2 regions of the Telluria sp. RB2R28 genome follow, and region 2 is predicted to be linked to the other one. Evidence: predicted binding sites of a transcription regulator. Region 2 holds the regulator's gene; the other holds the start of a gene.
The links. The regulator sigma-54, encoded in region 2, starts transcription at its own class of promoters, with help from an activator protein. The targets are predictions, from matches to a motif close to TGGCANGNAANCTGCTTT.

Region 1: the regulator sigma-54 is predicted to act here: its motif matches at 2,238-2,255, upstream of AC56LV_RS18260 (PEP-CTERM sorting domain-containing protein).

Annotation. Positions count from the first base shown of each region.
Region 1 is NZ_JCASIK010000005.1:10,106-14,302, reverse strand. Features, by position in the region: gene AC56LV_RS18275 (biotin--[acetyl-CoA-carboxylase] ligase) at 1-641, shown strand, start outside; gene AC56LV_RS18270 (type III pantothenate kinase) at 638-1,375, shown strand; gene AC56LV_RS18265 (SPOR domain-containing protein) at 1,369-2,091, shown strand; gene AC56LV_RS18260 (PEP-CTERM sorting domain-containing protein) at 2,296-3,072, shown strand; gene AC56LV_RS18255 (septal ring lytic transglycosylase RlpA family protein) at 3,100-4,137, opposite strand; gene rodA (rod shape-determining protein RodA) at 4,156-4,197, opposite strand, start outside.
Region 2 is NZ_JCASIK010000003.1:21,216-25,412, forward strand. Features, by position in the region: gene AC56LV_RS12360 (enoyl-CoA hydratase/isomerase family protein) at 1-403, opposite strand, end outside; gene hpf (ribosome hibernation-promoting factor, HPF/YfiA family) at 502-858, opposite strand; gene AC56LV_RS12370 (RNA polymerase factor sigma-54) at 933-2,417, opposite strand; gene lptB (LPS export ABC transporter ATP-binding protein) at 2,432-3,187, opposite strand; gene lptA (lipopolysaccharide transport periplasmic protein LptA) at 3,184-3,732, opposite strand; gene lptC (LPS export ABC transporter periplasmic protein LptC) at 3,778-4,197, opposite strand, start outside.

The DNA.
Region 1 (4,197 bases), on a different contig from region 2:
TGGTGGCCGAACACCAAAGCGCCGGCCGCGGGCGCGCCGGGCGCAGCTGGCTGTCGTCGCCCGAAGGCTCGCTAACGTTTTCGCTCGCCTGGCGCTTCGACGGCGGGCCACAGGCGCTGCTTGGCCTGCCGCTGGCGGTGGGCGTGGCGCTGGCCGACACGCTTGGCACGCTGGGCCAGCAGGTACAGCTGAAGTGGCCGAACGATGTCCTCAAGGATGGCGACAAACTGGCCGGCATCCTGATCGAAACCCAGTCCGCCCCTGGCGGCGGCACCTGGACCGTGATCGGGATCGGCCTGAACCTGTTGATGCCGGACGAGATGGAAGCGCAGCTGGGCCGCAGCGCGGCCAGCATGCCATGGCTGGCGCGCATGGACCGCGACGCGTTGATGGCGGCGCTCCTCGACGGCCTGGCCGACTGCCTGCGCGAATTTGCGATGCGCGGGTTTGCCGCCTTCAGCGCGCGCTGGAACCTGCGCCATGCGTGGCAGGGCGAGACCGTCGTCCTGCTCGACGGGGGCGTCGTGCGGCACGAAGGCCGCGCCGCCGGTGTCGACGATAGCGGGCGCTTGCTGCTCGATACAGATGAAGGCCGTATCACCGTGATGGCCGGCGACGTCTCGCTGCGGGTAAAAGCATGATGCTGCTGATCGATGCCGGCAATACCCGCGTGAAGTGGGCGCTGGCAAACGACGGCGCGGCGCCTGGCGCCTGGTTGGGCACTGGTGCAGTAGCGCATGCCGGGCTGGATGCATTGGCGTCCGACTGGGCCGGCGCCACGCGTGTGCTGGTCTCGAATGTGGCGGGGCCCGCGCTGGCCGAACGCATCGCGGCCCTGCTGCCGGCGCATGCGCAGGTCGAGTGGTTCGCGTCCGCGCCGCAGCGCGCAGGCGTCACCAATGGCTACCGCGAGCCGGCGCGGCTCGGGTGCGACCGCTTTGCCGCGGCCATTGGCGCGCGCGCGCTGGTGCCCGGCCAGGACCTGATCGTGGCCACCTGCGGCACCGCGACCACGGTCGACGCGGTACGCGCCGACGGCCACTTCATCGGCGGCATGATCCTGCCCGGCCTGGCCCTGATGGCCGCAAGCCTGGCGCGCAATACGGCGCAACTGCCGCAGGTCGACGCCGGCGCGCTGCCGCCGCTGTTTGGCGACAACACGCATGATGCGATCCTGTCCGGCCTGCTCTCGGCGCAGGCGGGCGCGATCGAGCGTGCGGTGGCTGGCCTGGGCGGCGCCTTCTGCATCGTCTCGGGCGGCGCCGCGCCCCATATCGCGCCGGCCCTCAAGGTTGGGTACCAGGTGGTCGATAACATCGTACTGGTCGGCCTGCATGCAGCAGCCGCCGGCTCGACGGGAGATATGCAGTGCTGAAATTCGTGTTCTGGGCGCTGCTGGGCGCCAATGGGGTGTTGCTGGCGTATGGCCAGGGCCTGCTCGGCCAGTCACCAGATGCGGCGCGCGAGCCCGCGCGCCTGAAGAATCAGCTCGCGCCCGAACGCATGCAGCAGCTCACGCCAACGCAGGCCAGGCAGGCGGCGACGGCGAGCGTTGCACCAGCGCCGCAAGCCGAGGTGGCTGCGCCACTGCCCGAGCCTGCGCCAGCGCCGGTTGCCCGGGATCTGGTCGCCTGCGTCCAGGCGGGCCCGTTCAGTACGGCCGATGCCCGCCGCTTCGAGTCCCGTGTCGCACGGCTTGGCCTGGCGCCGCGCCAGTCGCGCATCGAGATCCCGTACCAGGAAGTGACGAGCCGCCTCGTCTACCTGCCGCCGAACGGTGGCCGCGAAGGCGCCCAGCGCCGCGTCGCCGAGCTGAAGGAACGCGGTGTGACCAACTTCTTCATCATGCAAAACGACACGTCGCCATTGCGGTATGCGATTTCGCTGGGCGTGTTCAAGTCGGACGGCGCGGCGCAAAAGCTCGTGGCCGACCTGCAGCGCCAGGGCGTGCGCGGCGTGCGCATCCTGCCACGCGGACCGCAAGTGACGCGCGCCGGCTACCAGTATCGCCAGATCGATGCTGCCGAGCGCGACCGCTTGACTGGCATTGCCGACAACTACAGTGGCGTCGCCCTTACTCGCTGCAGCTGAACCACCTAGCAGTCCATCGATAGCGCACCTGCGGGTGCGCTTTTTTTCGTCCATGCGTATTGCGCAGGCGCGAAAAAGTGTCGAATTTCTTTACACTAAATTTTTTTAAGAAAATAAGATTGTTTATAATCAATGAGTTGCTCAGTTGGCATAACAATTGCTATATACAAATAATTGTTTCTTAAATTAAACCTTAACCTTGCCATGAAAAAACTGATCACCACTGCTTTGCTGACCACCCTGTGCACCATCTCCGCTGCAGCACTGGCCACCCCCATCGCCATGACCGGCGCGTTCGCGTCGAGCGACCTGGCCAATAACAACTACAGCGCCGTGTTCAGTGGCAAGTCGTTCCTGCCGGCCGACTACACGGTCAACAGCCTGACGTATTCGTTCTCGTTCCGTGACGATGGAACGGATACGTATACGACGTCGGCACCGGTCTCCACCGGCAGCAACATGACGGGCTGGCGTCCCCACACCTCGATCAGCTACGCACGGTACCTGACCAATTACGCAACGGTAGAGCGCACGCGCCAGCAGGAAAGCGCCGCGCTGTCGATCGGCGGCGTCGTTCTCGGGACGGGCAGCACGTCATTGCTTGAGTCGAGCACGACCGCATCGAGCCCGCTTCAGGTCAAATACGAAGGCAGAGGCTGCAACTTCTACGCTTGCTATGATCTGTACACGAAGAGCTGGACCGATACGACGACCATTACCCGCGACTACACCGGCGCCTTCACGATCAGCGGTATCATCTCGAACGGTTCGATCATCGACGAACTGCTGCGCAGCGACCAGCTGACGCTGAATCTGAAAATCGCGGGCGACCTGATTCTGACCAATTCACAGCTGCTGCTGGATTACACGGAAGTCGAGGCGTCCGCCGAAGTGCCGGAGCCATCGAGCATCCTGCTGGCGCTCGCCGGTCTGGCCGGTCTGGGCGCCGTGCGTCGCCGCCGCAAGCGCGCAGCCGTATAAAACGGTTCGGAACGATCCGGCGAGGCGTCAGCGCCGCACGACAATCGGCTTCAATCCCAATGAAGCCGGCAGCGCGTCCATCGCCTCGACCGCCTCGGCGCGGGTCGGATACGGCCCGCCGTACAGCCGATTGAATGCCCCCACCTTCACCACCTCGAGCGTGCCCACGTCCACGCCGGCGCGCGCGATCTGGTCGCTGATCGCTTCGGCGGTGCCGGTGCGGCCATAGGCGCCAAGCTGGATGTAATAGTCGCCCGTCGTGGCGCGCGCGGCCGATGCCGCTTGTGCCGCAGGTGTTGCCGGCTCCACCAGGCGCACGACGGCGCCGCTGTCGGACTGCACCCGGTCTTCGAGCATCAGCGCGGCGATCTCGGGCGGCGCCGATTGCGCCTGCGATGTCGCTTCACGCCGCGCGGCGGCAATCTGCGCCGGATTGACGATCGGATCGCCCGGGAACAGGCGCTCGATCTCGACCTCGTGGCTACCGTTACCGAGCAGGCCCAGTTTCAGCGCGGCCGTGTACGACACGTCGATGATGCGCGTGGAATGGAACGGGCCGCGATCGTTGATGCGCACGACCACCGACTGCCCGCTTTCCAGGCTGGTCACGCGCACGTACGACGGAATCGGCAATGTCGGGTGTGCGCCCGTCATCTTGTACATGTCGTAGAGCTCACCGGAGGCCGTGCGCTGGCCATGGAATTTCTTGCCATACCAGGTGCTGATGCCGCGCTGGGTCAACCGTTCATCGTTGCCCAGCGGCGTGTAGGTCTTGCCCAGCACCGTGTAGGGACGGCTGGTGAACTTGTTGAACGGTTCGGCCACGACGACCGCGTCGGGCGTCTCGAGCAGGCCGTCGGGCGGATTCTCGCCCGGGCCGTCGTCCTTGTAGTAGCCGCCCCGCCCTGAATTGGCGGGCGGCAGCTTGGGCGCGGGGCCATGCTTGGCGGTGGGCTTGTGCGGCCACGGGAATGGCGACAAGCGCTTGTGTTCACCGGTACTGCTGCACGCCGTGACAAGAAAGGCAACCACTACGACCGCCGGGATGTTTTTGCGAACGCCCATTGGCAGTCCTCCTGCTAGTTAAGTCTTCACCAGTTTACGGTGTCTTTGAATACTCATCAA
Region 2 (4,197 bases):
CGGTGACGATGCGCAGGCCGCAATCGGGCCCACCCTGCGCGATGCCCATGCCGCCGCCCATGACCACGCCGTCCATCAGCGCGATATACGGTTTCGGATAAAAATGGATCAGGTGGTTGAGCGCGTATTCTTCGGTGAAGAAATCTTCGAGCAGTGCGCTGCCGCCTTGCGGCGAGGCGTTGCCGACGTCGTGGAAGAAGCGGATATCGCCGCCGGCGCACAGCGCTTTTTCACTGCTGCTGGTGATCACGACGGCATCGACCGCGGCGTCGAGCTGCCAGTCGAGCAGGATCGTGGTCAGTGCGCGCACCATGTCCAGCGACAGCGAATTGAGCGCCTTGGGCCGGTCGAGGGTAATGATGCCGGTACGGTTGGCGATGCGGGTCAGGACGTGTTCGGGCATGGCGTGATCCATCGAAAGGAAACACGTATTTTACCGGCAGCGGGATGCAAAAAGGGCGTCCCGAAAAGACGCCCCTGGCGGTGGTGACCTGCGCTCGATCAGGCGGCAGCGACGTCTGCTTCGTTGACGTCCAGGCGTTTGATCGCTGTGCGGTTATGGTCTTTGAGCATCTGCTTGTGCTTCAGGATTTGTCGATCCAGTTTATCCATCAACATGTCGATCGCGGCGTACAGGTCTTGCGCGACGCTCGCCACGTGCAGGGTCTTGCCCGACACCTGGACATTGATTTCAGCTTTTTGCCTTTTTTCTTTTTCAGTGAGGTTATCGACGGCCAGGAAGACGTGGGTATCTATGACTTGATCGAAATGGCGAATAATGCGTTCCAGCTTATTCTGAACGTATTCACGGATGGCAGGGGTGACTTCGAGATGGTGACCACTGATGGTGAGGTTCATACACACTCCTTTGAAGATGTCACGTCGCTTGCACCACACAGGAGCTGAAGGCACAGACTGTATGAGCGGCGTTGTTACAAGGCTTTGCGGAGACTGACGGGGGGGATCTTGAGCGCTTCACGGTATTTTGCGACCGTCCTGCGCGCAATGACCATGCCTTGTTCCCCGAGCATTTCCGCGATCTTGCTGTCGGATAATGGATTCTTAGGGTCTTCTGCTCCTGTCAATTGTGCGATGAGCGCACGGATTGCCGTTGAGGATGCTTCGCCGCCCGCTTCAGTGGCAACGTGGCTACCGAAGAAATACTTCAACTCGAACATGCCGTGCGGGGTCAGCATGTATTTCTGGGTTGTGACACGAGAGATCGTGCTCTCGTGCAGACCTAGTGTATCAGCTATCTCGCGCAAAACAAGGGGCCGCATGGCAACCGCGCCATGGCTGAAAAAGTTGCGCTGGCGCTCGACAATCGCCTCGGCCACACGCAGGATCGTGTCGAAACGCTGGCGCATGTTCTTGATGAGCCACTTCGCCTCTTGCATCTGCGCGCCCATCTGGCTCTCGCTGCGGCCCTGCTTGAGCATCGTGGCGTACAGGCTGTTCACGCGCAGGCGCGGCATGACGTCCGGGTTCAGCGTGACCGCCCAGCCGTTCTTGGCGCGCCGCACGATCACGTCCGGCACCACGTAATCCGACACGTTCGACGCGAACGCGGCGCCCGGGTGCGGATTGCACTGGCGGACCACGGCCTGCACTTCGCGCAGGTCTTCGTCGTCGCAATCGAGCGCTTTTTTCAGTTTGCTGTATTCGCGCTGCGCGAACCACGTCAGGTAGCCTTCGACGATCTTCAGGGCCATGCGGCGCGTGACCATCGGCACGCCCGGCATGCGCCGGATCTGCAGCGCCAGGCATTCGGCCGCACTGCGCGCGCCCACGCCCACCGGGTCCATGCTCTGCACCATCGCCAGCGCGCAGCGCAGTTCGTCGAGGTCGACGTCGAGTTCTTCGGGCAGCCGCGCGTGGATGTCGTCGAGCGGTTCTTCCAGGTAGCCGTTGTCGTCGAGCGCGTCGATCACCAGTTCGGCCAGCGCGCGGTCGCGGGTCGACAGCAGCGTTTCGCGCACCTGTTCCATCAGGTGTTCGCGCAGCGTGATGGCGCACGCCTCCAGCTGCGGGCGGCCGTCTTCATCGTCGCTGCTGGCGCTGCCGGACGACGTTCCGCTGCCTTCGCTCCACTCGTTGTCGGGCCGGTCGCCATCGACCCCGCCACCTTCAGCGCCCTCGCCCTCGGCCGGCGCGCTGCCTTCGCCCTCGGCCTGCTGGCCCGGCGCCGGCGGCGCCTCGCCAGGTGCCGGCGCATTGTTGATGGCCCCATCGGCCAGCAAGCGCACCGAATGATCGAGCGGATCGTCGAGCCTTTCGAGCAGCGGGTTATCGCCCAATATCTGCTCGATCTCCTGATGCAGTTCGAGCGTGGACAGCTGCAGCAACCGGATCGATTGCTGCAGCTGTGGCGTGAGCGCCAGGTGCTGCGAAGTGCGGAGCTGAAGGGACTGTTTCATCAATTGAGTATGGCTTACATGCGGAAATGTTCACCGAGGTACACGCGCCGTACCGACTCGTCGGCGATGATATCGTCGGGGCGGCCGGATGCAAGCACCGCGCCCTGATTGATGATGTAGGCGCGGTCGCAGATGCCAAGCGTCTCGCGGACATTGTGGTCGGTGATCAGGACGCCGATCTTGCGCTCCTTGAGGAAGCGCACGATGCGCTGGATCTCGATCACGGCGATCGGATCGACGCCGGCAAACGGTTCATCGAGCAGCACGAAGCGCGGGTTGGTGGCCAGTGCGCGCGCGATCTCCACGCGGCGCCGCTCACCGCCCGACAGCGACAGCGCCGGGTTCTCGCGCAGCTTCTCGATCTGCAGGTCGGCCAGCAAGGTGTCGAGGCGGTCGCTGATCTCGGTTTTGGTGAGCGACTTGCCGTTGACCTTCTGCAGTTCGAGCACGGCGCGGATGTTTTCTTCCACCGTCAGCTTGCGAAACACCGACGCTTCCTGCGGCAGGTACGACAGGCCGAGCACCGCGCGGCGATGGATCGGCAGGCTGGTGATGTCGGTGCCGTTGATGCTGATCGAGCCGGCGTCCGACGGCACCAGGCCGACGATCATGTAGAACGAGGTGGTCTTGCCGGCGCCGTTCGGGCCCAGCAAACCCACCACTTCGCCGCATTCGACATCGAGCGACACGTCGCGCACGACCAGGCGCTTGCCATAGCTTTTCTGCAGGCCCTTGACGACCAGCGTGCTGCGATCGTTCAGTTCCGTCATTGCGTGCCTCCGGCCGGCGCACGCTTGGGCGCCAGGATCAGCGTGCCGCGCCCGCCGCCAACCTTGCTCTCGCCGCTGACATCATTGCGCACGGCGACGACTTCCTTGCGGTTGTCGTACGAGATGAACGGGCCGGTCATCTGGTTGGTCATCCGGTCGTTTTCGAGTTCCTTGACGACGGCGTTCGAGTACAGGCGCACCAGCTCCGAGCGTTCGTCGTATTCGATGCGTTCGGCCTGGCCTTCGACCCACAGGTTCGGGCCGCCGTCGCGCTTCTGACGGAACGTGGCGGGCTTGCCGTTGGCGGCGGTGAGCGTCACGCTCATATAGCCTTCGGGTGTCTCCCTGACGACGGCGCGTTCGGCCTTGACCAGCAGCGTGCCGCGGGTCAGGATCACGTTGCCGGTGAAGGTGCGTACGCCTGCGACGCCATCAAGGTCGCCGTTATCGTATTCGAGCGCCGCCTGCTTGAGCGAGTCGGCCTTTTCGGCCATGGCGGTCAAGGAAAGGAGTGAAAAGAAAGCGGCAGCAAAAAGTTTTTTCATTATGGTGCTGGTCCTGGGTTAGCACGCGCGCATGGCTGATGGCCTTCAGCGCTGGCGTGGCGGATAGACGATACGGCCGCGGCCGGACAATTGCATCTGCATGGTCGCGTTGTTGGCCATCATGCCGGTGGCCTTGAGGCTGGACGCGCCAAGCTCCATGTCGATCGGCTGGTCGGTCTTGACGATTTCTTCGTCGGGCAACACGGTCATGGCCTGCGTGCGCACGCGCAGCGCTTCGCTGGCGGGCGTCTTCGGGCGCTGCAGATCGACGTCGCCAAACAGTTCGACGCGGTGTTCTTCGTGGAAGATGCGCGCGTTCCTGGCCACCACCGTCATCGGCGGACGACCCGGTTCGATGCCGCGCATGAGCGGCTGGTCGACGTTCGACACGTCCCCTTGCGGGATGTGGGCCAGGCGCTTGCCCGACACCACGTAGCTCGGCTGGCCGTTGGGCGTCATCCGCAC